DNA from 3 places in the Pseudomonas sp. GW821-FHT09H03 genome. Region 3 is predicted to be linked to each of the others. Evidence: predicted binding sites of a transcription regulator. Region 3 holds the regulator's gene; each other region holds the start of a gene.
The links. Region 3 encodes sigma-54, which starts transcription at its own class of promoters, with help from an activator protein. Its sites were predicted from a motif close to ANTGGCATNNANNTTGCTNT; they were not measured.
Positions count from the first base shown of each region.

Region 1 (10,076 bases), on a different contig from region 3:
CGGCTCGGCACGAATCGCCTGGTAGAGCGCCACGGTGTGCATCAGGTTGAGTAGTTGACGTTTGTATTCGTGGATCCGTTTGACCTGTACGTCGAACATCGCTGCCGGGTTGACCGCAACACCCAGCCGCTCATGAATCAGATACGCCAGGGCTTTTTTACTGTGCAGCCGTTGTTCGGCGAACGACTTGCGGAACGCACTTTTCTCGGCGAATGGCTCAAGGGCGAGCAAGCGCTCCTCAGGGTTATCCAGCAAGTCCGGACCAAGAGCGTCAACCAGCATCGAGGTCAGCTCGGGGTTGGCCTGATACAGCCAGCGACGGAAAGTGATGCCGTTGGTCTTGTTGTTGATCCGCTCCGGATAGAGCTTGTGCAGCTCGGAGAACACCGTTTTGCGCATCAACTGCGTGTGCAGCCCCGATACGCCGTTGACACTGTGAGAGCCGAGAAACGCGAGGTTGCCCATGCGCACTCGACGGCCATTGTCTTCCTCGATCAGCGAGACCGCGCGCAGTACGTCGAAGTCATGGATGCCCTTGGCCCGCAGCGAGTCGATGTGCTGGGCGTTGATCAGATAAATGATCTGCATGTGCCGCGGCAGCATGCGCTCCATCAGGCCGACCGGCCAGGTTTCCAGCGCCTCGGGCAACAGTGTGTGGTTGGTGTAGGACAACGTATCGACGGTGATCTGCCACGCGGCGTCCCAGGCCACGTCGTAGACGTCGACCAGTTGCCGCATCAATTCGGCCACGGCAATCGAGGGGTGCGTGTCGTTGAGCTGGATCGCCGCATGGTCGCCCAGGGTCAACACCGAGGTGTGCATGTTGCGATGGCGACGCAGCAGGTCCTGCAGGGATGCGGCCACGAAGAAGTACTCCTGGCGCAGCCGCAGCTCCTGCCCGGCCTCGGTACTGTCCGCCGGGTAAAGCACCCTGGAAATACTTTCCGCCCGGGCCACCTCGGCCACGGCGCCCAGGTGGTCGCCGGCGTTGAAGCGTTCCAGGTGCAGATCTTCCATGGCCCGGGCCCGCCACAGGCGCAGGGTGTTGACGCTCGCTCCGCGCCAGCCGACCACCGGGGTGTCGTAGGCAATCGCCCGCACGGTTTCCGCCGGGGACCAGATTTGTCGGGCTTTGCCAGCGTCGTCGGTCAGGGTTTGTACGCTGCCGCCAAAACCGATGGGGTAAACCACTTCCGCCCGCTCGAACTCCCAGGGGTTGCCGAAATCCAGCCAGTGTTCGGTCTGCTCCTGCTGCCAGCCGTCGACGATGGCCTGGCGGAACAAGCCATGTTCATAACGGATGCCATAGCCATGGCCGGCGATGCCGAGGGTCGACATGCTTTCCATGAAACACGCCGCCAGCCGACCGAGGCCACCGTTGCCCAGGGCTGCATCAGGCTCCAGCAGGCGGATGCGCTCCAGGTCGACGCCAAGCTCGGTCAGGGCCTCACGGGCAACATCGAGCAGGCCGAGGTTGCTCAGACTGTCGTAGAGCAGCCGGCCGATGAGAAATTCCAGGGAGAGGTAATAAACGCGCTTCTGACCTTTGCGGTAGATTTGCCGCGTGTGGTCCATCCAGTGCTCGACCATGTGGTCGCGCGCGGCCAGGGCAATGGCCTCGAACCAGTCGTGATCGAAGGCGTGATCCGGGTCTTTGCCTACCGCGTAGGTCAGTTTGGTCAAGACGGCGTCGCGGAATGCGGCCACCTCTGCTTCGCGAACAAGTGGTTCTTGAGTCATCGATAAGACCTCGAGCGAGCTTGGGTTGTCTGAGCCTAGACGGTCTGACAGGCGGTAGAGGCTCCGGTTCGGCAGTATTTCCCGTGTGTGCGATTTCAGGCTTGGCGTGAGCCTGAAAGAATGCAGGGCTCGTGCCGTTTTTTCAGTCGCTGAACCTGAATGTGAAAAAATCTGGCGAAAGGTTGTTCAAAAATCCACCAGTCCCGGTATCATCGCGCGCCCTGATGCACACACGCCTGGTAATTCCCGATGATGAAGCCCAACCTGATTGCCGCCGCCGAGATCGACCGTCTCGATACGTGGGCCAAATATTCGGCCCCGATGTGCGGCTCTTGTGTGTCCAGCTGCTGCACGCTGCCGGTCGAGGTCAAGATCAAGGATCTGGTGCGCATCGGCGTGGTCGACGAGTTCGAACTGGGCGACCCGCCGAAGAACATTGCCAAGCGCCTGCAAAAGGAAGGGCTGGTTGAGCGATTCAACCAGAAATCCGGAATTTTCACCCTCCAGCGCATGAGCAACAACGATTGCTACTACCTGGATCGTAAGAGCCGCCTGTGCACCATTTATGACAAGCGTCCCGACACCTGCCGCAACCATCCGAAAATCGGCCCGCGGCCGGGGTATTGCGCGTACAAGCCCAAGGAAGTGGAGCGTGAGCGGAATTCGCGGAGTATCGAGCGGTTCTGAGTAAGGCCGGATATGAGCGGCGGGCTTCAGACCTGCACCCTCACCCCAGCCCTCTCCCAGAGGGAGAGGGAGCCGACCGAGGTGTCTTGAGCTATCCATCGACCTGACAATACGAGCCGATTGTGGATTCAGAAGCCCTTTTGGGATGCCTGCGCTACCCATCGACCTGATAATGCGAGTCGATTGTGGATTCAGAAGCCCTTTTGAGATGCCTGCGCTACCCATCGACCTGATAACGCGATTCGGTTATGGATTCGGCAGAGCTCTTTCAGGTCGATAAATTTCTGCAGCATCCCACGATCAGTCCCCTCTCCCAGGGGGAGAGGGCTAGGGTGAGGGGAAAACGCCTCCCAACATTTCCCCCAGACAAACAAAAACGCCCCCGGTCTCTCGACCGGGGGCGTTTTCATTTCAGCTCAGGCTAAAACATCAAGCCTTGGCTTTCTTGGCAGCGCGGGTACGCTCGCTTTCGTCCAGGATCTTCTTGCGAAGACGGATGGACTTAGGAGTTACTTCACACAGCTCGTCGTCCTGGATGAATTCCAGAGCCTGTTCCAGGGTGAAGCGAACAGGTGGAACCAGAGCGATGGTCTCGTCTTTACCCGAAGCACGCATGTTGTCGAGCTTCTTGCCCTTGGTAGGGTTAACGCCCAGGTCGTTGTCACGGCTGTTCAGACCAACGATCTGACCGTTGTAGATTTCCTGACCGTGTTCTACGAACAGCTTGCCACGCGCCTGCAGGGTTTCCAGGGAGTAGGTCAGTGCCTTGCCGGTTTCAACCGAAACCAGAACGCCGTTCTGACGGCCGGACATGTCGCCGGACTTCATGGTGTCGTAACGATCGAAGATCGAGGTCAGGATGCCAGCACCGTTGGTCAGGGTCAGGAACTGGTTACGGAAACCGATCAGACCACGAGCAGGGATGTTGTATTCCAGACGTACACGGCCTTTGCCATCCGGCACCATGTTGGTCAGGTCGCCTTTACGCAGGCCCATCTCTTCCATCACCTTGCCCTGGGATTCTTCCGGCAGGTCGATGGTGACGTTTTCGAACGGTTCGTGCTTCACGCCGTCTACCAGACGGATGATCACTTCCGGACGGCCTACAGCCATTTCGAAGCCTTCGCGACGCATGGTTTCGATCAGTACCGAGAGGTGCAGTTCGCCACGGCCGGAAACCTTGAACTTGTCAGCCGAGTCGCCTTCTTCAACGCGCAGTGCAACGTTGTACAGCAGCTCTTTGTCCAGACGTTCCTTGATGTTACGGGAAGTCACGAACTTGCCTTCTTTACCGCAGAATGGCGAGTCGTTTACCTGGAAGGTCATGGAAACGGTTGGCTCGTCGACGGTCAACGGCTTCATCGCTTCAACGGTGTCCGGGTGGCACAGGGTGTCGGAGATGAACAGCGAGTCCATACCGCTGATGCACACGATGTCGCCTGCAGCAGCTTCTTCAACGTCTACACGGTGCAGACCGTGGTGACCCATCAGCTTCAGGATACGACCGTTACGCTTCTTGCCGTCGGCGCCGATAGCGACAACCGGGGTGTTCGGCTTGACGCGACCACGAGCGATACGGCCAACACCGATAACACCCAGGAAGCTGTTGTAGTCCAGTGCGGAGATCTGCATCTGGAACGGACCATCACGGTCAACAGCCGGCGCCGGTACGTTGTCGACGATCGACTGGTACAGCGGGGTCATGTCTTCAGCCATTTCGGTGTGGTCCAGACCGGCAATACCGTTCAGGGCCGAGGCGTAGACGACTTTGAAGTCCAGCTGTTCTTCGGTGGCACCCAGGTTGTCGAACAGGTCGAAGATCTGGTCCAGAACCCAGTCCGGACGCGCGCCTGGACGGTCAACCTTGTTGATGCACACGATCGGACGCAGGCCGGCTTCGAAAGCCTTCTTGGTCACGAAACGGGTTTGCGGCATAGGGCCGTCTTGAGCGTCAACCAGCAGCAGAACGGAGTCAACCATCGACATAACGCGTTCAACTTCGCCGCCGAAGTCGGCGTGGCCCGGGGTGTCCACGATGTTGATGTGGTAGCCGTTCCAGTTGATGGCGGTGTTTTTCGCCAGAATGGTAATACCGCGCTCTTTTTCCTGGTCGTTGGAGTCCATCACGCGCTCGTCGTTAAGCTCGTTGCGCTCCAGAGTGCCGGATTGACGCAGGAGTTTGTCTACCAGGGTGGTTTTACCATGGTCAACGTGAGCAATGATGGCGATGTTGCGTAGATTTTCGATCACTTGTGTATCTCGATCAGAGGATTCGGTGTGCTGACAAGTCTTGGCAGCGATTTACAGTAGAGTCAGGCCTTGCCGTTACAGCTTGACGGCGGCGTCGGGGGGCCGGTGACGCAAGCCACAGGCAAACAGCCCCGGGCACTTAGCTCGGTCGATAAACGCGCACATTGGCATGCCCCTCACTGAGCAAATGGTGGGCATGCAGGCGACTCATCACGCCTTTGTCGCAATAAAGCAGGTACTGGCGAGTAGGGTCCAGTTCCTTGAAACGAGCGTTCAGTGCATAAAACGGCATCGTTTGTACCTCGATGCCAGCAAGGTCCAGCGGGTCGTCTTCAGCGGCATCCGGGTGACGGATATCGATGACGATCTGACCGGCCAGCGCTTCGCTGACTTCTTCAATTTGAACATCCTGGCCCAATTCGTCGATCACCCGATCGATCGGTACCAGTTTGGCGTTTTCGAGCGCACGCTCGAGTACCGCCATATCGAATTCTTTCTCTTCATGCTCGACGCGATGGCGCTTGGCTGCGGTCTTCGGATTGACCGAGATGACGCCGCAGTATTCCGGCATGTGCCGGGCGAAATCAGCAGTGCCGATCTCGTTGGCCAGGTCGATGATGTCCTGCTTGTGGCTGGCGATGAGCGGACGCAAGACCAGTTTCTCGGTCACGCAGTCGATCACGTTCAGGTTCGGCAATGTCTGGCTCGAAACCTGGGAGATCGCCTCACCGGTCACCAACGCCTCAATGTGCAGTCGATCGGCAATTTGGGAGGAAGCGCGCAACATCATACGCTTCAATACTACGCCCATATGACTGTTATCGACTTTGCCGAGAATTTCGCCCAGCACTTCCTCGAACGGCACACTGACAAATAGCACGCGTTGGGAGCTGCCGTACTTCTTCCAGATGAAATGCGCGACTTCCATGACGCCCAGTTCGTGGGCACGTCCGCCCAGATTGAAGAAGCAGAAATGCGCCATCAGGCCGCGACGCATGATCTGGTAGGCCGCCACAGTGGAGTCGAAGCCGCCGGACATCAGAACGAGCGTCTGTTCCAGGGCTCCCAGCGGATAACCGCCGATGCCGGTGTGCTGGCTGTGGATCACGAACAACCGTTGGTCGCGAACTTCGATGCGGACTTCGATTTCGGGCTTTTTCAGGTCGATTCCGGCGGCACCGCACTGGCGGCGCAACTGGCTGCCGACGTATTTCTCGATGTCTATGGAGCTAAATGGGTGCTTGCCGGCGCGTTTGCAACGCACCGAGAAAATCTTCCCGGCCAGTGCATCGCCGTAGTGCTGCTTGCACTTCTCGACGATGTCGTCGAAGTCACCCAGCGGGTACTCGTCGATCTGCAGGAAATGCGCGATGCCCGGCATGCAGCTCAGGCGTTCGCCCATCTCTTTCAGGGCCTTGGGATCGCTGACGCGGGTTTCCAGCTCGAGGTTGTCCCACACACCGTTCACCACCACAGCCGGGTCCAGATCGCGGAGCACAGCACGGATGTTCTTGGCCAACTGACGGATGAAACGCATCCGTACCGGGCGGCTCTTGATGGTGATCTCGGGGAAGACTTTTACGATTAATTTCATGGAAACAGCGCGCGCAGGGCCTGCCGAAAAAGGGGGGCGCGGATTATAGCGGAAATTGCTCAAGGTTTAACCAGTTAATATGCAGAAGGTTTTACATGCACCAAAACAGGTCATTTGTCGTCTTCGACGCAACATTACAGGGCGGGATTTTCTTCCTTAAGGGCCAATATGCCCTGATAAGCGAGATTTTGGGGCAAAAAACCCATGCTGGGGCACTGGCATGCAATTTGCTCCCTTGTGAGGCAGGTTGCCTTGGCAGAATATTCGCGCCGGCATCACAAACATTAAAGGGCATCCACTACCAGCCCTAATCCACCCGGAGGACACTATGTCGAAGTCGGTTCAACTCATCAAAGATCATGACGTCAAGTGGATTGATCTGCGCTTCACAGACACCAAAGGCACTCAGCACCACGTGACCATGCCGGCTCGCGATGCGCTGGAAGACGACTTCTTCGAAGTCGGCAAAATGTTCGACGGTTCCTCCATCGCTGGCTGGAAAGGTATCGAAGCTTCCGACATGATCCTGCTGCCGGACGACTCCACCGCTGTGCTGGATCCGTTCACTGAAGAGCCGACCCTGATCCTGGTCTGCGACATCATCGAACCTTCGAGCATGCAAGGCTACGATCGCGACCCACGTGCGATCGCCAAGCGTGCCGAAGAGCACCTGAAATCCACCGGTATCGGTGACACCGTATTCGCCGGCCCAGAGCCAGAGTTCTTCATCTTCGACCAGGTGAAGTTCAAGTCCGACATTTCCGGTTCCATGTTCAAGATCTACTCCGAACAAGGTTCCTGGATGTCCGACCAGGACATCGAAGGCGGCAACAAGGGCCACCGCCCAGGCGTCAAAGGCGGCTACTTCCCGGTTCCACCGTTCGACCACGACCACGAAATCCGTACCTCCATGTGCAACGCACTGGAAGAAATGGGCCTGACCGTCGAAGTTCACCACCACGAAGTGGCAACTGCCGGCCAGAACGAAATCGGCGTCAAGTTCAACACCCTGGTGAAGAAAGCCGACGAAACCCAAACCCTGAAGTACGTTGTACACAACGTTGCTGACGCTTACGGCCGCACCGCGACCTTCATGCCTAAGCCTCTGTACGGTGACAACGGTTCGGGCATGCACGTACACATGTCGATCTGGAAAGACGGCAAGAACACCTTCGCAGGCGAAGGCTATGCCGGCCTGTCCGATACCGCCCTGTACTTCATCGGCGGCATCATCAAGCACGGTAAGGCCCTGAACGGCTTCACCAACCCGGCGACCAACTCCTACAAGCGTCTGGTTCCAGGCTTCGAAGCACCGGTAATGCTGGCCTACTCGGCTCGCAACCGTTCCGCTTCGATCCGTATTCCTTACGTGTCGAGCCCGAAAGCCCGCCGTATCGAAGCACGCTTCCCGGATCCGGCTGCCAACCCGTACCTGTGCTTCGCCGCACTGTTGATGGCTGGCCTGGACGGCATCCAGAACAAGATCCACCCTGGCGATGCAGCTGACAAAAACCTGTACGACCTGCCGCCTGAAGAGGCCAAAGAGATCCCACAAGTTTGCGGCAGCCTGAAAGAAGCCCTGGAAGAGCTGGACAAAGGTCGTGCGTTCCTGACCAAAGGCGGCGTTTTCAGCGACGACTTCATCGACGCTTACATCGCTCTGAAAAGCGAAGAAGAAATCAAGGTACGTACCTTCGTACACCCACTGGAATACGAGCTGTACTACAGCTGCTGATCCGGTAGCGCCGCGACACGCGGCGTGACAAAAAGAGGCCTCCTTCGGGAGGCCTTTTTATTGCCCGCAATTTCGATAGTCGCCCGATTTCCCCGTGGTGAGGGGGCTCGCCCCCGTTGGACTACGCAGTAGTTCCAGAAATTCTTGGGGCCGGTGCGCAACCCAGCGGGGCGATGCGGCGTTCCGACAAGCCCCCTTGCCACAGGACTTTCGTGAAACATGCCCAAAATGTTTTGCGACTGGAGGCAACCGCCGCACCTGACCTATGCTGCAACCAACGCTTTCGTTTCCGGTCGAGCTCATGGCCCGTGTTTTTCCATTCATCCTGCTGCTGATATCCCTGCCCGCCACCGCGCAGATCTATAAGTACACGGACGCCAATGGCACCACCACCTACAGCAATCAACCGCCCACAGGCGCAAACGCCCGGGCTGTCGAGTTACAGCCTCTCAACAGCATCGAAAGCCAGCCACCTGGCAAACCCGCTCCACCCATCGCCCCTTCCAGCGAACAGCCCCGCAGCACCCTCTACGAGGTACTGGAACTCACAGGCCTGCCCACTGGCGAAGCACTGCGCGCCAACAACGGCAACGTCACTGTCGAAGTCCTGATCAAGCCGCGCTTGCAGGATCATCATCTAGTGCGTCTCTTGCTGGATGATCAGCCTTACGGTCAACCGAGCAACGTCCCGACCCTGCAATTGCTCAACGTCGCTCGTGGTGAGCACCGCCTCGCGGTACAGGTGATTGAAGGCCAAAGCATCGTGCAGCAAAGCCATACGTTGACCTTCACCGTGCAGCGGGCAAGCAAACCGTAAACCCGCAACGAAAATACCTTTGTGCGACTCTTCTTACTTCATTCAGCTTTGCGCACTATATTGGTGCGATATCTTGCGGCGCACGCACGTTCCAACCCATTTTGGTTCGAAAATACCCGTAACGGCGAACCGAGCGCTATGCAATCGAGCGCTAAACGCCCGTTTTAGCGCTAAAGCGCTTCTTTTCGGAGCCTTGGTTTGGTTTTTGCATTTTGCGCTTACCAACGCTTGATTCTTGCGCCCGCTCCGCTCCAAAAGAGGTCCTGATGACCATAAGCGACGCACTACACCGTTTGCTACTCGACAACCTCACCACCGCCACCATCCTGCTCGATGCCGAATTGCGCCTCGAGTACATGAACCCGGCGGCGGAGATGCTGCTGGCCATCAGTGGTCAGCGCAGCCATGGGCAATTCATCAGCGAGTTATTCACCGAGTCCCCCGAAGCGCTGAATTCTTTGCGCCAGGCGGTAGAACACGCGCATCCATTCACCAAACGTGAAGCCATGCTCACCGCCCTCACCGGCCAGACCCTGACCGTCGATTACGCTGTAACGCCCATCCTCAACAATGGCGAAACCCTGCTGCTGCTCGAAGTGCATCCTCGCGACCGCTTGTTGCGAATCACCAAGGAGGAGGCGCAACTGTCGAAGCAGGAAACCAGCAAAATGCTGGTGCGCGGCCTTGCCCATGAAATCAAGAACCCATTGGGCGGTATTCGCGGCGCGGCGCAGTTGCTGGCCCGCGAGCTGCCGGAAGAAAGCCTGCGCGACTACACCAACGTCATTATTGAAGAAGCCGATCGCCTGCGTAATCTGGTCGATCGCATGCTCGGCTCGAACAAGCTGCCTTCGCTGGCAATGTGCAACATCCACGAAGTGCTGGAGCGTGTCTGCCAGTTGGTGGAGGCCGAAAGCCAGGGTTGCATCACCTTGGTGCGCGACTATGACCCAAGCATCCCTGACGTATTGATCGACCGCGAACAGATGATTCAAGCGGTACTGAACATCGTGCGCAACGCGATGCAAGCCATCAGCAGCCAGAACGAGCTGCGCCTGGGTCGCATCAGCCTGCGCTCGCGCACCATGCGCCAGTTCACCATCGGCCACGTGCGCCATCGCCTGGTGACCAAGATCGAAATCATCGACAACGGTCCGGGCATTCCTGCCGAGCTTCAGGAAACCATTTTCTTCCCAATGGTCAGCGGCCGTCCGGATGGTACCGGTCTGGGCCTGGCCATTACCCAGAACATC
Region 1 is NZ_JBWKOF010000002.1:245,210-255,285, forward strand. Features, by position in the region: gene AC07OG_RS03760 (glycogen/starch/alpha-glucan phosphorylase) at 1-1,740, opposite strand, end outside; gene AC07OG_RS03765 (YkgJ family cysteine cluster protein) at 1,990-2,427, shown strand; gene typA (translational GTPase TypA) at 2,857-4,677, opposite strand; gene thiI (tRNA uracil 4-sulfurtransferase ThiI) at 4,817-6,271, opposite strand; gene glnA (type I glutamate--ammonia ligase) at 6,600-8,006, shown strand; gene AC07OG_RS03785 (DUF4124 domain-containing protein) at 8,308-8,823, shown strand; gene glnL (nitrogen regulation protein NR(II)) at 9,090-10,076, shown strand, end outside.
Region 1: glnA (type I glutamate--ammonia ligase) is a predicted target of sigma-54. The motif match lies at 6,486-6,505, and genes of this name have one in related genera.

Region 2 (10,076 bases), on a different contig from region 3:
CGGTTTCTACCTGCAAAAAGGCCTGTTCGAAGAATATGCCCAGTTCGGCCGTGGACATGGTCATGACCTGGCGCCTTTTGATCGTTATCACTCCGAGCGCGGCTTGCGCTGGCCCGTCGTCGAAGGCAAGGAAACGCTCTGGCGCTTCCGCGAAGGCTACGACCCGTATGTCGAGAAGGGCAGTGGCGTGCAGTTCTACGGCTACCCCGACAAGAGAGCGATCATCTTCGCACTGCCTTACGAGCCTCCTGCAGAAGCCCCGGACGCGGACTTCCCGTTCTGGCTGAGCACCGGTCGGGTGCTTGAACATTGGCACACCGGGACCATGACCCAGCGTGTCGAGGAGCTCCATAAAGCGATCCCCGATGCGCTGGTCTACATGCACCCGGCCGATGCCAGGGCCTTGAATGCCCGGCGTGGCAGCGAAGTGAAGCTGATCAGTCGGCGCGGCGAGATGCGTGCGCGGATTGAAACCCGGGGGCGCAACAAGCCGCCCCAAGGCCTGGTGTTCGTGCCGTTTTTCGATGCCAACAAGCTGATCAACAAAGTCACGCTTGATGCAACGGACCCGATCTCAAAACAGACCGATTACAAGAAATGCGCGATCAGGATTGAGTTGATCGCGACGGCATAAGGAGAGCTTTCATGAATTATCGTTCGCTGTCCTTGCTTGTCGTGCTGCTGACGTGGCTGCCCACGACATTTGCAGCAGAGCCCGCTTACCCCCTGGATGCACCGGCACCGGATGGTCGCAGAGCCGGCGGGACCCTGACCCAGGAGCTGCCGGCACCGCCTATCGCAGAAGACGAGAACAAGGACCTCAAGCGTGAGCGCAATTACCCCGAGCAACCGCCCACCATACCCCACAGTATTCGCGGGTATGCCATCGACATGAACAGCAATAAGTGCCTGACCTGCCACAGTCGCGCCAACAGTGCGCGTACCCAGGCGCCGATGATCAGCATCACTCACTACATGGACCGTGACGGCCAGGCTCTGGCGGCGGTGTCGCCGCGCCGCTACTTCTGCAACCAGTGTCACGTGCCGCAAAAGGATGTGAAGCCACTGGTGAACAACAGCTTCAAGAACATCGACCAGGTCTTGCAAGATGAAATACACCAGCAGCCGAAACCTTGAGGAGAGGCCATGAAATCTTTGCTTGCCTTGTTCAAGGATTATTGGGGTGTGCTGCGTCGGCCCAGCGTGCATTACAGCCTGGGTTTTCTGACCCTCGGCGGGTTCATCGCCGGGGTGATTTTCTGGGGTGGATTCAACACCGCGCTGGAAGCGACCAACACCGAGCAGTTCTGCACGTCCTGCCATGAAATGCGCGACAACGTTTTCGTCGAGTTGCAGGAAACCATCCACTACACCAACCGTTCGGGCGTGCGCGCCACGTGCCCGGACTGTCACGTCCCTCACGAGTGGACGCACAAGATCGCCCGCAAGATGCAGGCTTCCAAGGAGGTCTGGGGCAAGCTGTTCGGCACTATCAGCACCCGGGACAAGTTCCTGGACATGCGCCGGGAGCTGGCCGAACACGAGTGGGCACGGCTCAAGGCCAACGATTCGCGGGAGTGTCGCAACTGCCATAACTTCGAGTTCATGGACTTCACACGCCAGGGCAAGCGCGCCGCCAACATGCACTCCACCTCGCTGGCCAGCGGCCAGGCAACCTGTATCGACTGCCATAAAGGCATTGCTCACAAGTTGCCCGACATGAGCGGCGTGAAAGGCTGGTAGCCGGCTTTTCACGGCGTTGCCGCCAAGCGGCATCAGCGCGCCGGTTTTTCGTCTTCGATACATCGTTCAATTACCTTCCGATCAGCCCCAGCCCCCTGTTTAAAGGGGGTTGGCGCCGCTGCGCGCAAGTTGGTCTGCAAATTGCTACAACCTGCGCAACACAGCGGTGGGCGGCAACCGTCCGGCATGCAGAGGAAAGATTGTGGACAAGTACCTTTATGTGGCAATGACCGGCGCCAGCCAGAATGCACTGGCGCAAAAGGCTCATGCCAACAACCTCGCGAACATCTCCACCAACGGCTTCCAGAAGGACCTGGAACAGGCGCGTTCGATGCCGGTGTTCGGTGACAGCTTTCCGGCGCGTGCGTTTGCCATGTCTGAACGCCCGGCCACCGACTTCTCCCCTGGCAGCCTGGTGGAAACCGGCCGCGACCTCGATGTTGCCGTGCAAGGCAATGGCTGGCTGGCGGTGCAGAACCCCGATGGCGGCGAAAGCTACGTGCGTACCGGCAGCCTGGTGGTCGACGCCCTGGGCGTGCTGCGCGCTGGCAATGGCATGCCGGTGATCGGCAATGGCGGGCCGATTGCCGTGCCGCCCGAGCAACAAATCGAAGTGGGCGAGGACGGCACCATCAGCATTCGCGCGATGGGCGAAGGCCCTCGCGTCATGGCGGAGGTCGACCGCATCAAGCTGGTCAACCCGGACATCAAGAACATGACCAAAGGCCTGGACGGTTCGATTCACACCCGGGACGGCCAGCCGGCGCAAGCCGATGCCAACGTCAAGCTGGTGTCCGGGTTCCTTGAGTCGAGCAACGTCAATGCCGTGGACGAGATGACCTCGGTACTGGCCCTGGCCAAGCAATTCGAACTGCACATCAAGATGATGAACACCGCCAAAGACGATGACCAGGCCATGGCTCGGGTCTTGCAGATCAGCTAATTATCAGAACGTCGCGCCGTAAAACAGGCGCACGAGGAGAATCGAATGCTTCCGGCTCTATGGGTTGCCAAAACAGGTCTGTCCGCCCAGGACACCAACCTCACCACCATTTCCAACAACCTGGCCAACGTATCGACCACGGGCTTCAAACGTGATCGCGCCGAGTTCCAGGACCTGCTCTATCAGATCAAGCGTCAGCCAGGCGCCCAGTCGACCCAGGACAGCGAACTGCCGTCGGGTCTGCAATTGGGTACCGGTGTGCGCATCGTCGGCACCCAGAAAAACTTCACCGCCGGCAGCTTGCAAACCACCGAGCAGCCGCTGGACATGGCCATCGACGGTCGCGGTTTCTTCCAGATCCTGCAACCGGACGGCACCACGTCCTACACCCGTGACGGTACGTTCCACCTGGACTCCAACGGCCAGATCGTCAACGCCAGCGGCTTCGCCCTGGAACCGGCCATTGTCATTCCGAACGACGCGCAAACCTTCACCGTCGGTCGTGACGGCACCGTGTCCATCACCGTTGCCGGCAACCCGGCTTCCCAGGTGATCGGCAACCTGCAAACCGCCGACTTCATCAACCCGGCCGGTCTGCAGGCAGTGGGCAACAACCTGTTCCTGGAAACCGCTGCCAGTGGCGCGCCGCAAGTCGGCACTCCGGGCCTGGCTGGCTTCGGCACCACGCTGCAGAACACCCTGGAAACTTCCAACGTCAGCACCGTTGAGGAGATGGTCAACATGATCACCACTCAGCGCGCCTACGAGATGAACTCCAAGGTGATCTCCACCGCCGACCAGATGCTCTCGTTCGTAACGCAGAATCTGTAATCAAGTCTATGAGGCGGTCATGAGGCCGCCTGCAACACCGTGAGGTAGGGTCATGAATCGCTTTGTATCTGTTCTGGCACTGAGTGGGGCTGTTGTGCTCGCCGGCTGCGTTCCTTCGACGCCCAAGCCCAACGACCCTTATTACGCGCCGGTGTTGCCGCGTACGCCGTTGCCGGCTGCAGCGAACAATGGCTCGATTTATCAGGCCGGGTTTGAACAGAACCTTTACAGCGACCGCAAGGCGTTCCGGGTGGGCGACATCATCACCATCACCTTGAACGAGAGGACCCAGGCCAGCAAAAATGCCAACTCGCAAATCGGCAAGAACAGCCAGGCGAGCATAGGCTTGACTTCGTTGTTCGGCGCCACGCCCAGCACCAACAACCCGTTTGGCAGTGGTGACCTGAGTCTGGATGCCAGCTACGAAGGCGATCGCGCGACCAAGGGTGACAGCAAGGCCGCACAGGGCAATACCCTGACCGGTTCGATCACGGTGACTGTTGCCGATGTATTGCCCAACGGCATCATCGCGGTTCGTGGCGAGAAGTGGATGACCCTCAACACCGGCGACGAGCTGGTGCGGATCGCCGGACTGGTTCGCGCCGATGACATCGCCACCGACAATACCGTGTCGTCGACCCGTGTCGCCGATGCGCGCATCACCTACTCGGGTACAGGTTCCTTTGCCGATGCGAGTCAGCCAGGCTGGTTCGACCGTTTCTTCCTCAGCCCGCTGTTTCCTTTCTAGGTGGCTTTCCAGTTGAGCATGTTGAACTTCAGAAGTCTCATCGTTGCCGCCCTGATGTTGCCGGTCGCCTTCAGTGCTCAAGCCGAGCGCCTGAAGGACATCGCCAGCATTTCCGGCGTGCGTTCCAACCAATTGATCGGTTATGGCCTGGTGGTCGGGCTTAACGGCACCGGAGACCAGACGACGCAAACCCCGTTCACCCTGCAGACATTCAACAACATGCTTTCGCAGTTCGGCATCAAGGTGCCGCCGGGTTCGGGCAACGTACAGTTGAAGAACGTCGCGGCGGTGTCGATCAGCGCCGACTTGCCGCCGTTCGCCAAGCCTGGGCAGCAGGTCGACATCACGGTTTCCTCCATCGGCAACTCCAAGAGCCTTCGCGGCGGTACCTTGCTGTTGACGCCGCTCAAGGGTATCGACGGCAACGTCTATGCGGTGGCCCAGGGTAACCTGGTGGTCGGCGGTTTCGACGCCGAAGGCCGCGACGGATCGAAGATCACCGTCAACGTTCCGTCGGCCGGTCGCATCCCTGGCGGTGCCTCGGTCGAACGGGCGGTACCGAGCGGGTTCAACCAGGGCAATAGCCTGACCCTGAACCTCAACCGCTCCGATTTCACCACGGCCAAGCGCATTGTCGACAAGATCAACAACATGCTCGGCCCAGGCGTGGCCCAGGCCATCGACGGTGGCTCGATTCGCGTCAGCGCGCCGCTCGATCCTAGCCAGCGGGTCGACTATCTGTCGATTCTCGAGAACCTTGAAGTCGATCCGGGCCAGGCGGTGGCGAAAGTCATCATCAACTCCCGCACCGGTACCATCGTGATCGGCCAGAACGTCAAGGTATCCCCGGCCGCCGTGACCCACGGCAGCCTGACCGTGACCATCACCGAAGACCCGATCGTCAGCCAGCCCGGCCCTCTGTCCAACGGTCAGACGGCCGTCGTGCCCCGCTCGCGGGTTAACGCCCAGCAGGAAGCCAAGCCGATGTTCAAGTTCGGCCCGGGTACCACCCTCGACGAAATCGTCCGTGCGGTGAACCAGGTCGGCGCGGCACCGGGTGACTTGATGGCGATCCTCGAAGCTCTGAAGCAGGCCGGTGCGTTGCAAGCCGACCTGATCGTGATCTGAGGACGGCCATCGTGGATATGCGCAAGAGCGGTCTGGTCAGCAGTAGCGATTCGGGTTCCTATTCGGACCTCAATCGTCTGAATCAGCTCAAGGTCGGTGACAAGAACAGCGACGGCAACCTGCGCAAGGTCGCGCAGGAATTCGAGTCGCTGTTCCTGGGGGAAATGCTCAAGTCCATGCGTTCGGCCACCGACGCGCTGGGCCAGGACAATCCGCTCAATACGCCGGCGGCCAAGCAGTATCAGGAAATGTACGACCAGCAGTTGGCCGTTTCCATGTCCCGCGAAGGCGGTGGCATTGGCCTGGCGGACGTCCTGATGCGGCAGATGTCGAAGGACAAACCGCTGGCGCCGGGTGAAGCGGCCGCTGCATCGCTGGCCAAACAGGAGGCGGCCAAAGCTGCCGTGCAGACGCCGGTGGCTGCCGGTACGGTGGCGCTCAACGGGCCGCTGTCGCGGATCAATGGTCAGCGTCCATTGTGGGCTTCGCGCTCGGTGCATGCGCCGCAAGAGGCGGGCGAGGGTGCCCATCGCAATGACATGGCGCTGATCAATCAGCGACGCCTGGCTCTGCCGCCCAAGCTGGCGGATCGTCTGCTGGCAGGCTTGGTGCCCTCAGCGACGCCCGCGGCGACAGTCAGCAAGACGCCATTGCCGGAACGTATCGGCACGACCGGCTCGGGGCCGTTGTACAACGGCGACTGGCTGGCGACTGCGCAGCAGCAGGCGTCGGGCGCTCGCTTGCAGATTTATGGTCGCGCGATGGTGCAGATTCCCCTGGCGCCGGCGAAGAAAGCCTTCAATTCCGCCGACGATTTCGTCAACACCATGCTGCCAATGGCCAAGGAAGCTGCCGATCGCATCGGCGTCGACCCACGTTACCTGGTGGCCCAGGCCGCACTGGAAACCGGTTGGGGCAAATCGGTCATGCGCGCCCAGGATGGCAGTAGCAGCCATAACCTGTTCGGCATCAAGGCCGGCAGCAGCTGGAACGGCGGTTCGGCGCGGGCGATCACCAGCGAGTTCCGCAACGGCGCGATGGTCAAGGAGACGGCCGAGTTCCGTTCCTACGACTCCTACAAAGACAGTTTCCATGACCTTGTCACCTTGCTGCAGAGCAACAATCGCTATCAAGAAGTCGTCAAGTCGGCCGATAACCCAGAACAGTTTGTACGCGAGTTGCAGAAGGCCGGTTACGCAACCGACCCGGACTACGCAAGCAAGATTTCGCAGATAGCCAAGCAGATGACCAGTTACCAGAACTACGCTGCGGCGGGCGCTTCCACCACGCCTTTATAGGCATAAGGGTCTGAACCATGAGTTTGCTAAACATCGGGATGTCGGGGCTGAGTGCCAGCCATAACGCCTTGGCGACCACCGGCAATAACATTGCCAACGCCGACACCGCCGGCTACTCGCGCCAGCAGACGGTACAGAGCAGCAAAAACTCCATTCAGTACGGCAATGTGTACATCGGCACCGGCACGACCCTGGCCGATGTGCGCCGGGTGTACAACAGCTACCTCGATGCACAATTGCAGACGACGACTTCGCTCAACAGTGATGCGGCCGCCTACCAGGGGCAGATCACGCCGCTCGACACGCTTTTGTCAGACAGTGCCACCGGCCTCAGCGGTGCGCTGACCAAGTTCTTCGCCTCGGTACAGAACGTCAATGCCAAACCCGGTGACGACGCTTCCCGGCAGTTGTTGCTCAGCGATGCGCAGGCCCTGAGCAATCGCTTCAACTCGGTGGCCGGGCAGTTGAACTCGCAGAACTCGACCATCAACGGCAACCTGACGGACATGGTTGGCCAGGTCAACAACCTGGCCAGTACCATGGCGCAGTTGAACAGGAAAATCGGCGAAGTGACCAGCGCCGGCGGTACGCCGAACGAGCTGCTCGACGCGCGCAACGAGACCATGCGCCAGCTGTCCTCTTTCACCGGGGCGCAGTATATCGAGCGTGACGGCAACATAGACATTTACCTGGGCAGCGGGCAGCCCTTGGTGATTGGCGACACCGTCAACAAGCTGGAGGCGGTGCCGGGCAAGGATGACCCGGGTCGTCTGGCGCTGCAGCTCAATCGTGGTGCGAGCACTATCGAAATCACCTCGATCATGACCGGGGGCGAAATCGGCGGCCTGTTGCGCTATCGCAGCGAAGTCCTCGACCCCGCCTTGAATGAATTGGGCCGTGTCGCCCTGGTCGTCGCCGATCAGATGAACAGCCTTCAGGCTCAGGGTATCGACAAGAACGGCAGTTTCGGTTCGAACCTGTTCAACGGTCTTAATAGCGCCGCGCAGATGTCTCAGCGCAGTATTGCCTCGACTGGCAACAGTGCCGGTTCAGGCAATTTCAATGTGGCGGTCAAGGACACTGGCAAGCTGACGATCAACGATTACAAGGTCACCTTCACCAGCGCCACCAACTACACGGTCCAGCGCCTGCCAGACAATACGTCGATGGGTAGCTTCAGCACCGCGACCACGCCTGCGCCAGTCATCGACGGCTTCGCGATGTCGTTCAGCGGTGGTGCTGCCACCGGCGATACGTTCAGGATCACCCCGACCCGCAACGCGGCCGCAACCATCCAGACCGAGATGACCGACCCCAAGCGCCTGGCCATCGCCGCACCCCTGAGCGCGGCCATTGCACCGGGCGGCAGCGGCACCCTGACGATCCCGTCCAGCGGCCAGCCGGCCCTGACCACCAGGTTCGACATTTACGACGCGGCCACCGCCACGGCCATGCAGAACGGCCTCAAGAATTCGACGCCGGTCAAGCTCGTGTTCGGCTCACCGTCTGCCGACGGCAGCACCCAGACCTATCAGTTGCTCGACGCCAAAGGTGTCGAAATCAGCAATGGCACGATCAAGCCAAACGCGAACAACACCCTGAGCCTGAGTGTGCCGCTCAAGGACGCCTCGGGTGCGCCGATCATGGATCCGGGGCCGCCTGCCGTGCAGCGTACCGCGACCTTCGAGATGACCGTGGCCGGTTCGCCGGGCAAGGGCACAGCGATCGACATCAGCATCGCGCAGCCGGGCACCCTGGACAACCGTAACGGCACCGCACTGGCGGGCTTGCAAACCAGGCAGGTGGTGGAAACCGGTACGGCCAACAAGGGCATTTCCCTGACCGACGCCTACGGCAAACTGGTCGAAGGCGTGGGTGCCAAAACCGCCCAGGGCAAGCTCGACAGCGCCGCAACCGGCGCCATCCTGGCCAACGCCAAGGGTGCTCGCGACTCGCTCTCGGGTGTCGACCTCGATGAGGAAACCGGCAATCTGGTCAAGTATCAGCAGTACTACACCGCCTCTTCGCAGATCATCAAGGCTGCGCAGGAAACTTTCAGCACACTGATCAACAGTCTCTAAGGAGTCGTAGCCCATGCGCATTTCCACTGGCCAGTTTTACGAGTCCACCGCGGCGAATTATCAGAAGAACTTCGCTAATGCGGTCAAGAGCAGCGAAGAGGCCAGCAGCCTGGTTCGCGTCAATACCGCCGCCGATGATCCGGTCGGCGCTTCGCGTCTGCTGCAACTGGGTCAGCAAGCGTCGATGCTCGATCAGTTCAACGCCAACACCAACACGATCAAGGCCTCCCTGGGGCAGACCGAGTCGGTAATGACCAGTATCAACAACGTGCTGCAGCGCGCCAAGGAACTGGCTATTGGTTCCGGTAACGGCAACCTCACCGACGCCGACCGCCAGGCCAATGCCTCGGAGCTGGGCCAGATCGAAGAACAACTGTTGAGCCTGATGAACGCCAAGGACGAAAACGGTACCTACATTTTCGCCGGTTCCAAGGGCGATACCCCACCGTTCTCGCGCAATAACGACGGCACCTACAGCTATAACGGCGATCAGGTGACCCTCGACCTGCAGGTTGGCGACACCATGTCCATGGCCACCAACAGCACCGGCTGGGAGGTGTTCCAGCAGGCGATCAATACCAGCCGCAGCCAGGTCACCATGACCGCGCCGGCCATTGATGATGGTCGCGTGACACTGTCCAACGGACAGGTATCGTCGAACGTCGCCTACGACAGCAAGTTCCGCAGCGGCGAGCCGTATACCGTGTCTTTCGTTAGCGGTACCCAGCTGAAAATCACCGATGCCAGCGGTACCGACGTCACTGCCGAAGCCTCTCGGGTGGGCGTTTTCGATCCGAGCACCACCGCTGGGCAGGCTGTCAGTTTTCGCGGTGTCGAACTTAACCTCAACATCAATCTGCAAAGCGGTGATAGCGCCGCGGCAGTGCTGCCTGGCCACAGCTTCACACTAGGTTCCAAGCCCGATACGTTCACGACAACCCGCAGCCCTGGCAACGCATCGACAGCGCAGGTTACTGCGGCCACCATCAGCAACCCGACCGATTATCACGCCAGTTTCCCGTCTGGCTCGGCCGTCCTGAAGTTTACCAGTGCCACCGCCTTCGAACTGTACGCGGCGCCCTTGACCGCCAGCAGCAAGCCGGTTTCCACCGGGACCATGGCGGGCAACGTCGCCACCGCATCGGGTGTGAGTTTCACCCTGACAGGCCCGCCGGGCCCGTCTGCCAATGATCAGTTCAGTATTGCCGTCAATGCTCACCAGACCCAGAACATCCTGGATACCGTGAGCCAATTGAAGAGCGCGTTGAACACGCCCACCAACGGCAACCAGGTCCTGATCCAGA
Region 2 is NZ_JBWKOF010000019.1:40,926-51,001, forward strand. Features, by position in the region: gene napA (nitrate reductase catalytic subunit NapA) at 1-634, shown strand, start outside; gene AC07OG_RS22965 (nitrate reductase cytochrome c-type subunit) at 646-1,137, shown strand; gene AC07OG_RS22970 (cytochrome c3 family protein) at 1,147-1,743, shown strand; gene AC07OG_RS22975 (flagellar basal body rod protein FlgF) at 1,946-2,686, shown strand; gene flgG (flagellar basal-body rod protein FlgG) at 2,732-3,517, shown strand; gene flgH (flagellar basal body L-ring protein FlgH) at 3,570-4,265, shown strand; gene AC07OG_RS22990 (flagellar basal body P-ring protein FlgI) at 4,284-5,393, shown strand; gene flgJ (flagellar assembly peptidoglycan hydrolase FlgJ) at 5,405-6,691, shown strand; gene flgK (flagellar hook-associated protein FlgK) at 6,709-8,772, shown strand; gene AC07OG_RS23005 (flagellar hook-associated protein 3) at 8,786-10,076, shown strand, end outside.
Region 2: AC07OG_RS22975 (flagellar basal body rod protein FlgF) is a predicted target of sigma-54. The motif match lies at 1,872-1,891, and genes of this name have one in related genera.

Region 3 (10,076 bases):
GGTCGGGCGTGCTGCTGCATGAAGCCGTCGGCCATGGTCTGGAAGGCGACTTTAACCGCAAGGGCAGTTCCGCCTATAGCGGGCGCATGGGTGAAATGGTTGCGTCGAAACTCTGCACCATCGTCGATGATGGCACCCTGGCCGGCCGTCGCGGATCATTGAGCGTCGATGACGAAGGCACCCCGACCGAGTGCACCACGCTGATCGAAAACGGCGTACTCAAAGGCTACATGCAGGACAAACTCAACGCGCGCCTGATGGGCGTGGCCCGTACCGGCAACGGTCGGCGTGAATCCTACGCGCATCTACCGATGCCGCGCATGACCAACACCTACATGCTCGGTGGTGACAGCGATCCGGCGGAAATCATCGCCTCGGTGAAGCGTGGCATCTACTGCGCCAATCTCGGCGGCGGTCAGGTGGACATCACCAGCGGCAAGTTCGTGTTCTCCACCAGCGAGGCGTACCTGATCGAGGACGGCAAGATTACCGCACCGGTCAAAGGCGCGACCCTGATCGGCAACGGTCCTGAAGCCATGAGCAAAGTGTCGATGGTCGGTAACGACCTGGCGCTGGACAGCGGTGTGGGGACGTGTGGCAAGGACGGGCAGTCGGTGCCGGTGGGTGTCGGTCAGCCAACGCTGAAGATTGATGCAATTACCGTGGGTGGCACGGGCGCGTAAGGGGATACACCTGTAGGAGCGAGCATGCTCGCGATGGACGTCAACGATAACGCTGGCATCCTGACACCCAGCGGTGTCATTGAGTTCATCGCGAGCATGCTCGCTCCTACAGAGGGCGGGGCTCAGCGCAGACCGCGTTGAGTCTCGTCCAGTTCACGGATGTACTTGAAGATTTTACGGCTGGAAGCAGGAGGCTTGTTTTGCGCAACCTCGTGCTGGGCCTGACGGACCAGGGAACGCAATTGCTGGCGATCCGCGTCCGGGTATTCGACGACGAATTTTTCCAGTACCGCGTCGTCGCCGGCAATCAATCGATCGCGCCAGCGCTCCAGGTTATGGAAACGTTCGTTGTATTGGCGAGTGGAGGCATCAAGTTGGTCGAGCAGAACAAGAATGGCGTCAATGTCCTGATCGCGCATCAGTTTGCCGATGAACTGAAGGTGCCGTTTACGCGCGATATTCGCGGTGTGCTTGGGCGCATCGGCCAGAGCCCGGCGCAATGCGTCGGTCAGGGGCAGTTTTGCCAGCAAGTCAGGCTTGAGTGTTGTAAGGCGCTCGCCGAGGTCAACCAGAGCATGCAGCTCGCGTTTAACCTGGGATTTGCTTTTTTCTCCCGTATCGAGGGAGTCATCGTAAGAATCAACCATGGTGGCCGTCCGCAAAGAAACGCCGCCATGATAACCAGTCGGGGGCCGCTTGTCCGGCCCGGTCGCTCGATGACCGTTACCGAAAGCAGAATTTGAGTGGAGAACAGCATGAGTGCAGTTGAAAGCGTCGGCCCACAAGCGTTGCCGGCACTGCAGGAACAAGTCGAGCAGATCATCGCTGAAGCCAAGCGCCAGGGCGCCAGTGCCTGTGAAGTTGCGGTGTCCCTGGAGCAAGGCCTGTCGACCACGGTGCGCCAGCGTGAAGTCGAAACGGTCGAGTTCAATCGCGACCAGGGCTTTGGTATCACCCTGTACGTCGGCCAGCGTAAAGGCTCGGCCAGCACCTCGGCCAGCGGTCCGGACGCGATTCGCGAAACCGTCGCCGCCGCCCTGGCCATCGCCAAACACACCTCGGAAGACGAGGCCTCGGGTCTGGCAGATGCCGCGCTGATGGCCAAAGATCTAGCGGATTTCGACCTGTTCCACCAATGGGATATCACCCCGGAACAGGCCATCGAGCAGGCCCTGGCCTGTGAAGCGGCGGCGTTTGCGGCCGATAGCCGGATCAAGAATGCCGACGGCACCACGCTCAATACCCATCAGGGCTGCCGTGTCTATGGCAACAGCCACGGGTTTGTCGGTGGCTATGCGTCGACCCGGCACAGCCTGAGCTGCGTGATGATTGCCGAGGCCGACGGTCAGATGCAGCGCGACTACTGGTACGACGTCAATCGCCAGGGCAACTTGCTGGCTGACCCGGTGAGCATCGGCCAGCGTGCCGCGCAACGCGCAGCCAGTCGTCTGGGCGCGCGTCCGGTGCCGACCTGCGAAGTACCGGTGCTGTTTTCCGCTGAATTGGCCGGTGGTCTGTTTGGCAGTTTCCTGTCGGCGATTTCCGGTGGCAGCCTGTATCGCAAGTCATCCTTCCTCGAAGGCACCCTGGGCCAGAAGCTGTTTCCGGAGTGGCTGACCATCGATGAGCGTCCACACCTGATGCGTGCCATGGGCAGCGCCGCGTTCGACGGTGATGGCCTGGCGACCTATGCCAAGCCGTTCGTCGAAAAAGGCGAGTTGGTGTCCTACATCCTTGGCACCTACTCCGGCCGCAAGCTCGGCATGCCGAGCACCGCTAACGCTGGCGGCGTGCACAACCTGTTCGTCACCCATGGCGATGAAGACCAGGCGGCCTTGCTGCGCCGTATGGGGCGCGGCCTGCTGGTCACCGAGTTGATGGGGCAGGGACTGAACATGGTCACCGGCGATTATTCCCGTGGAGCGGCGGGTTACTGGGTCGAGAACGGCGAAATCCAGTTCGCGGTGCAGGAAGTGACCATCGCCGGCAACATGCGCGACATGTTCAAGCAGATTGTCGCGGTCGGTAATGATCTGGAGCTGCGCAGCAACATTCGCACGGGTTCGGTATTGATCGAGCGGATGATGGTGGCGGGTAGCTGATTCCCGGTCGCAACACAAAAGGCGCGTCACCCATCGGGTGGCGCTTTTTTTTAGATCAAAAAATCGCGGCCTTCGTCAGTTCCTGCAAGTAATCCAATGCAGGAGCTGCCGAAGACTGCGATCTTTTGATCTTGATCCTGACTGTTACTCGCCTTCGTCGAAGAAGTTGTTGATCAACGCCACCAGCGCGGCCAGCGCTTCATCTTCCTGCTCGCCTTCAGTACTCAAATGAATCGTTGTGCCTTTGCCAGCCGCGAGCATCATCATGGCCATGATGCTTTTGCCATCGACCATCGATGTGGGTGTACGACCGGCCCGGATCTGGCACGGGTACTGACCTGCCACCCCAACAAATTTCGCAGAAGCGCGGGCGTGCAGCCCCAGCTTGTTGATGATTTCGATTTCCAGAGCAGGCATCGCGGTGTGAATCCTTTAGCTGAGGTCGCGGTGGCGAACCTGGACGTTCTTCAGAGATTGTTGCAGGACCTGGCCAAGACGTTCGGTCAGGTACACGGAGCGGTGATGCCCGCCGGTGCAGCCAATGGCAATGGTGACGTACGCGCGGTTGCTGGCGGCAAAACGCGGCAGCCACTTTAGCAGATATGTGGAAATATCCTGGAACATCTCTTCGACATCCGGCTGCGCTGCAAGGTATTCGGCAACCGGCTGATCGAGACCGGACTGCTCGCGCAACTCCGGTTTCCAATAGGGGTTTGGCAGGCAGCGCACATCGAACACCAGGTCGGCATCCACCGGCATCCCGCGCTTGAATCCGAAAGACTCCACCAGAAACGCGGTGCCGGGTTCCGGCTGGTTCAGCAGGCGCAGCTTGATGGCATCACGCAGCTGATACAGGTTCAGGCTGGTGGTGTTGATTTTCAGGTCGGCGAGGTCAGCGATGGGCCCGAGCAGAAGGCTCTCGACGCTGATGGCTTCGGCCAGCGAACGGTTGGCATTGCTCAGTGGGTGGCGCCGGCGGGTTTCCGAGAAGCGCTTGAGCAGGGTCTCTTCGTCAGCGTCCAGGTACAGGACATCGCAATGGATATGGCGACTGCGAACTTCCTCGAGCAGGTCGGGAAAGCGCGACAGGTGGCTTGGCAGGTTGCGCGCGTCGATGGATACGGCCACCAGCGGCTGAGTCAGTTCAGTGTGGATCAGCGCTGTTTGCGCGAGTTCCGGCAGCAGCCCGGCAGGCAGGTTGTCGATACAGTAATAGCCGTTGTCCTCGAGTACATCGAGGGCGGTACTTTTACCTGAGCCGGAACGGCCACTGACGATGATCAAGCGCATGATTACTGACCGTTCTGCTCGTCCAGGACAACCTGATACAAGGCTTCGTTGCTTGGGGCGCTACGCAGCTTTTCCCGTACTTCCTTGCGGTCGAGCATGCTGGCGATCTGCCGCAGCAACTCAAGGTGCGCATCGGTAGCGGCTTGCGGGACCAGCAGTACGAACAGCAGGTCAACCGGTGCGCCGTCGATGGCGTCGAAATCGATGGGTGCGTCCAGGTGCATCAAGGCACTGATGGGCGAATTGCAGCCCTTGAGGCGGCAATGGGGAATGGCGATGCCGTTGCCAAACCCGGTGGAACCGAGTTTTTCACGGGCAATCAATGCCTCGAAGACATCTTGCATCTCCATGCCCGGCACTTCGCGGGCGATCAGATTGGCAATTTGTTCGAGGGCTTTCTTTTTACTGCCGCCCGGCACGTTCACCAGGGAACGGCCGGGGGTCAGGATACTTTCAAGTCGGATCATGGGTTGGGAGTGTTAACGACCGGTTGCGCCCTGAAGGAGGCTCTGGGTCTTTTCCTTATGCTTTTTGAGTTGGCGATCCAGCTTGTCGGTGAGTGAGTCGATAGCCGCATACATGTCGTCATGTTCTGCGTTTGCGACTACTTCACTACCGGGAATATGCAAGGTGGCTTCGATTTTCTGCTTCAGCTTTTCGACTGTCATCGTGACCTGCACGTTGGTGATCTTGTCGAAATGCCTTTCCAATCGTTCGAGTTTTTCGCCGATGTAGGTGCGAAGAGGTTCGGTCACTTCCAGTTGGTGTCCACTGATATTGACTTGCATACAGCTTCTCCTTCGTTGCCAGTGCATAAAGCGGTAGATCAGATGATCTACCACTGGAACGCTGTGGCGTGGCTCTACATCAACCGCTTACGTTCGCTCGAAGGCGCGATCCCGAGGGATTCGCGGTATTTGGCGACGGTGCGGCGAGCCACCTGAATGCCTTGTGCTTCCAGTAAACCAGCGATCTTGCTGTCACTCAATGGCTTTTTCTGATTTTCCGCGGCAACCAGTTTTTTGATGATCGCGCGGATCGCCGTAGACGAGCATTCACCGCCTTCGGAGGTGCTGACGTGGCTGGAGAAAAAGTATTTCAGTTCATAGATTCCCCGAGGGGTGTGCATGAACTTCTGGGTGGTGACCCGGGAAATCGTCGATTCGTGCATGCCCACCGCTTCGGCGATGTCATGCAGGACCAGCGGCTTCATGGCTTCATCGCCGTACTCGAGAAAACCGCGCTGGTGCTCGACGATCTGGGTCGCCACTTTCATCAGGGTCTCGTTGCGGCTTTGCAGGCTCTTGATGAACCAGCGGGCTTCCTGCAACTGGTTACGCATGAAGGTGTTGTCGGCGCTGGTGTCGGCGCGGCGCACGAAACCGGCGTACTGGGCGTTGACGCGCAGGCGTGGCACCGACTCCTGATTCAGTTCGACCAGCCAGCGCTCGTTGTCCTTGCGCACGATGACGTCCGGTACGACGTACTCGGCTTCGGTGGACTCGATCTGCGAGCCGGGCCGAGGGTTGAGGCTCTGAACCAGTTCGATCACCTGGCGCAGCTCATCTTCCTTGAGTTTCATGCGGCGCATCAGCTGGCTGTAGTCGCGGCTGCCCAGCAGGTCGATGTAGTCGCTGACCAGGCGCTTGGCCTCGGCCAGCCAAGGGGTCTTGGCCGGCAACTGGCGCAATTGCAGCAGCAGGCACTCGCTCAGATTGCGGGCGCCGATGCCAGCGGGCTCGAATTGCTGGATGCGGTGCAGGACGGCTTCGATTTCGTCCAGTTCAATGTCCAGCTCCGGATCGAAGGCTTCGAGGATTTCCTCGAGTGTCTCGTCCAGGTAGCCCTGATTGTTGATGCAGTCGATCAGGGTGACGGCTATCAGCCGATCGGTGTCGGACATCGGCGCCAGATTCAACTGCCACAGCAGGTGGCTTTGCAGGCTTTCGCCAGCCGATGTGCGGGTGGTGAAATCCCATTCGTCGTCATCGTTGCTTGGCAGGCTGCTGGCGCTGGTCTGATAAACGTCTTCCCACGCTGTATCGACGGGGAGCTCGTTGGGAATGCGCTCGTTCCAGTCGCCTTCCTCCAGGTTATCCACCGTGGGGGCGCTTTCCTGGTAGGAAGGCTCCTGAATGTCGGTATTGGGCTTCTGTTCGGCACTGTCGGCCAGGGGGTCGGAATTGTCGAAGTCGTCGCCTTCTTCCTGGCGTTCGAGCATCGGATTGGACTCCAGCGCCTCCTGGATTTCCTGTTGCAGGTCCAGGGTCGACAATTGGAGCAGGCGGATGGCCTGTTGCAGCTGCGGTGTCATCGTCAGCTGCTGGCCCATTCTCAAGACTAGCGATGGTTTCATGGCAGGGGCTTAACACCTTATTCGCCGGCGCACATGCGCCATCCACTACAGGGCGCCGAAGCGCCAAACATAAGCAAATTATATGCCCGAAACTGCAGTGTTTGCCTAGAGCGCTGTAACAATAAAAAAGTGTTGATTTTTTATCGAGATAAGCACTCTGGCGACCTGCCAGACACCTCAGCGCTTACAGGCGGAACTCATGGCCCAGGTAAACTTCCTTCACCAGGTCGTTGGCCAGGATGGTCTCGGCGTCGCCCTCGGCGATCAATTGGCCATCGTTGACGATGTAGGCGGTTTCGCAGATATCCAGGGTTTCACGGACGTTGTGGTCAGTGATCAGCACGCCAATGCCCTTGGCCTTGAGGTGGTAGATGATCTGTTTGATGTCGCCCACCGAAATCGGGTCGACGCCGGCGAAAGGTTCATCCAGGAGGATGAATTTCGGGTTGGTGGCCAGTGCCCGGGCGATCTCCACGCGGCGGCGCTCACCGCCGGACAGGCTCATGCCGAGGTTGTCGCGGATGTGGCTGATGTGGAATTCCTGCAGCAGGCTTTCCAGCTCCTTGCGGCGACCGGCCTTGTCGAGTTCCTTGCGGGTCTCGAGGATCGCCATGATGTTGTCGGCCACCGAGAGTTTGCGAAAGATCGATGCTTCCTGCGGCAGATAGCCGATGCCGGCCTTTGCACGGCCGTGCATTGGCTGGTGGCTGACGTCCAGGTCGTCGATCAGCACGCGACCCTGATCAGCCTGCACCAGGCCTACGATCATGTAGAAACAGGTGGTCTTGCCGGCGCCGTTGGGGCCGAGCAGGCCGACGATCTGACCGCTGTCGATGGACAGGCTGACGTCACGTACGACCTGGCGGCTCTTGTAGCTCTTGGCCAGATGCTGAGCTTTCAGAGTTGCCATTACTGGGCCTTTTTCTCGTCGGTTTTCTTCTTCGGCTGGATAACCATGTCGATGCGCGGGCGCGACTCGGTCACCTTGCTGCCGGTAGCGCGACCGGCGCTGGCGAGCTTCTTCTCGGTGTCGTAGACGATTTTCTCGCCCTGGGTGATGTTGTTGTCCTTGTCGACAACTTTGGCCTTGTCGATCAGCACGACGCGATTTTGCGCGGCGTGGTACTGGATCGTCACGCCCCAGCCCTGCACAGGCTTGGTATCACCAGCCGTTTGCAACTGCTCGAAGTAGGCCAGATTGCCCACCGAGGTCACCACGTCGATGTCACCGTTGGGGGTGCGGGTCATGGTTACCTTGTTGCCGGTAACCTTCATCGAGCCCTGGGTGATGATTACGTCGCCGGTGTAGGTGGCAACACCGTTCTTGTCGTCCAGTTGGGCGTCGTCGGCCTGAATGCGAATAGGCTGTTGTTGATCGTCCGGCAGAGCCCAGGCGCTCACGCTTCCCAGTGCTGCGCCCAGACTGAGCAAAATCGGAAGGGTTTTAACGAGCCTCATACTGTCCTCTTACGTTCGATAGCAGGTGTATCCTGCTTTCTTTCAAATACGCTTTCATTCCCTTGCCAGTCGATACACCGCCAGCGCCGTCGATTCTAACGTCTTGCTCGGTCTGCGCATATTCTTGCTGCGGGAACACCGTCATGCGGGTGCTGGTGATCAGGGTTCTTCGGTTTTTCTCGTCGAAGCGGGTGATGCGCACGTCATCGATCAATTCGACTTCCGTGCCGTCCGGGTTTACTTCAGCGCGCAAACTCTGGACATGCCATGGAAACTCCGTACCGCGAAACATATTCAGGTCGGGGTTGGTCAGCAGTGTCACTTCGGTCGCCTTGAGGTGTTCGACCTTGTCCGACGTCATTTCGTATTGCAATCCGCCGTCCGGCAGGAACTGCACACTGTGCGCATTGATGGCGTAATAGTCGATGGCACTTTCATCGACAGGCACAACCGGCTTGTCGAGGAAACGTTCAGGGCTGATGTTCCAATAGCCGACCGCGGCGAATATCGCAGCGATGCAACCGAACAGTAGTGTGTTGCGAAACTTTTTGCTCAGCATAGTGGGCTCACAGGTACGCAGCGTTGGCCGCATCGAGGCGGCCCTGGGCGCGCAGGATCAATTCGCAGAATTCGCGTGCGGCACCTTCGCCGCCACGGGCAACGGTAATGCCGTGGGCGTGTTCGCGCACGAAGCTGGCGGCGTTGGCCACCGCCATGCCCAGGCCTACGCGGCGAATCACCGGCAGGTCCGGCAGGTCGTCGCCAAGATAGGCGACCTGTTCATAGCTTAGATTGAGTTGGGCGAGAAGTTCGTCCAGTACCACCAGTTTATCCTCTCGTCCCTGATAAAGGTGCGGGATGCCGAGGTTCTTGGCCCGTCGCTCGACCACCGGGGTCTTGCGGCCACTGATGATAGCTGTCTGTACGCCGGCTGCCATCAACATCTTGATGCCCTGGCCGTCGAGGGTGTTGAAGGTCTTGAACTCGCTGCCGTCTTCGAGGAAGTACAGGCGCCCGTCGGTGAGGACGCCGTCGACGTCGAAAACCGCCAGTTTGATCTGCTTGCCACGTTGCATCAGGTCAATGGTCATTACATTACTCCTGCGCGCAGCAAGTCGTGCATGTTCAAGGCACCGACCGGGCGGTCGTCGCCGTCGACCACGACCAGCGCGTTGATCTTGTGGTCTTCCATGATTTTCAGTGCTTCGGCCGCGAGCATCTCGGCCCGGGCAGTCTTGCCATGGGCGGTCATGACCTGGTCGATGGTGGCACTGTGGATGTCGATGCTGCGGTCCAGGGTGCGGCGCAAATCACCGTCGGTGAAGATCCCCGCCAGTTTGCCGTCGGCTTCCAGGATCACGGTCATGCCCAGGCCCTTGCGGGTCATTTCCATCAGCGCGTCCTTGAGCAGGGTGCCGCGTTGCACCTGTGGTAGTTCCTGGCCGGCGTGCATGACGTTTTCCACTTTCAGCAACAGCCGTCGACCCAGTGCACCACCGGGGTGGGAGAAGGCGAAGTCTTCGGCGGTAAAGCCGCGGGCTTCCAGCAGCGCAACAGCCAGGGCATCGCCCATGACCAGTGCTGCGGTGGTCGACGAGGTGGGCGCCAGGTTCAATGGGCAGGCTTCATGCTCGACGTGAACATTGAGGTTGACCTCGGCAGCCTTGGCCAGCGCCGACTCGGGGTTGCCGGTCACGCTGATCAGCTTGATGCCAAGGCGCTTGATCAGTGGCAGCAGGGTGACGATTTCATTGGTGGAGCCGGAGTTCGAGAGCGCCAGAATGATGTCGTCACGGGTGATCATGCCCATGTCACCATGGCTGGCTTCGGCCGGGTGCACGAAAAAAGCCGTTGTGCCGGTGCTGGCCAGGGTGGCGGCGATCTTGTTGCCGACGTGCCCGGATTTGCCCATGCCGACCACCACCACGCGGCCTTTGCTGGCCAGAATCATCTCGCAAGCGCGTACGAAATCCGCGTCGATATGGGGCAGCAGGCCTTGTACGGCCTCTACCTCGAGGCGGATGGTGCGTTGTGCCGATTGAATCAGGTCGCTGGATTGGCTCATGTCTGAAATCGTATAGCCCGATGAAAAGGCGGCGATTATAGCGGTTATGATCGAATCCCTCACGCTAGTTCGTCGCGCATTGTCACTCCTTGTTACCACGAAGCCTCTATAAAGAAGCTTTC
Region 3 is NZ_JBWKOF010000008.1:44,675-54,750, forward strand. Features, by position in the region: gene tldD (metalloprotease TldD) at 1-683, shown strand, start outside; gene yjgA (ribosome biogenesis factor YjgA) at 806-1,330, opposite strand; gene pmbA (metalloprotease PmbA) at 1,439-2,785, shown strand; gene AC07OG_RS13045 (HPr family phosphocarrier protein) at 2,930-3,202, opposite strand; gene rapZ (RNase adapter RapZ) at 3,218-4,075, opposite strand; gene ptsN (PTS IIA-like nitrogen regulatory protein PtsN) at 4,078-4,542, opposite strand; gene hpf (ribosome hibernation-promoting factor, HPF/YfiA family) at 4,555-4,863, opposite strand; gene AC07OG_RS13065 (RNA polymerase factor sigma-54) at 4,938-6,431, opposite strand; gene lptB (LPS export ABC transporter ATP-binding protein) at 6,616-7,341, opposite strand; gene lptA (lipopolysaccharide transport periplasmic protein LptA) at 7,341-7,889, opposite strand; gene lptC (LPS export ABC transporter periplasmic protein LptC) at 7,876-8,448, opposite strand; gene AC07OG_RS13085 (KdsC family phosphatase) at 8,456-8,980, opposite strand; gene AC07OG_RS13090 (KpsF/GutQ family sugar-phosphate isomerase) at 8,980-9,954, opposite strand.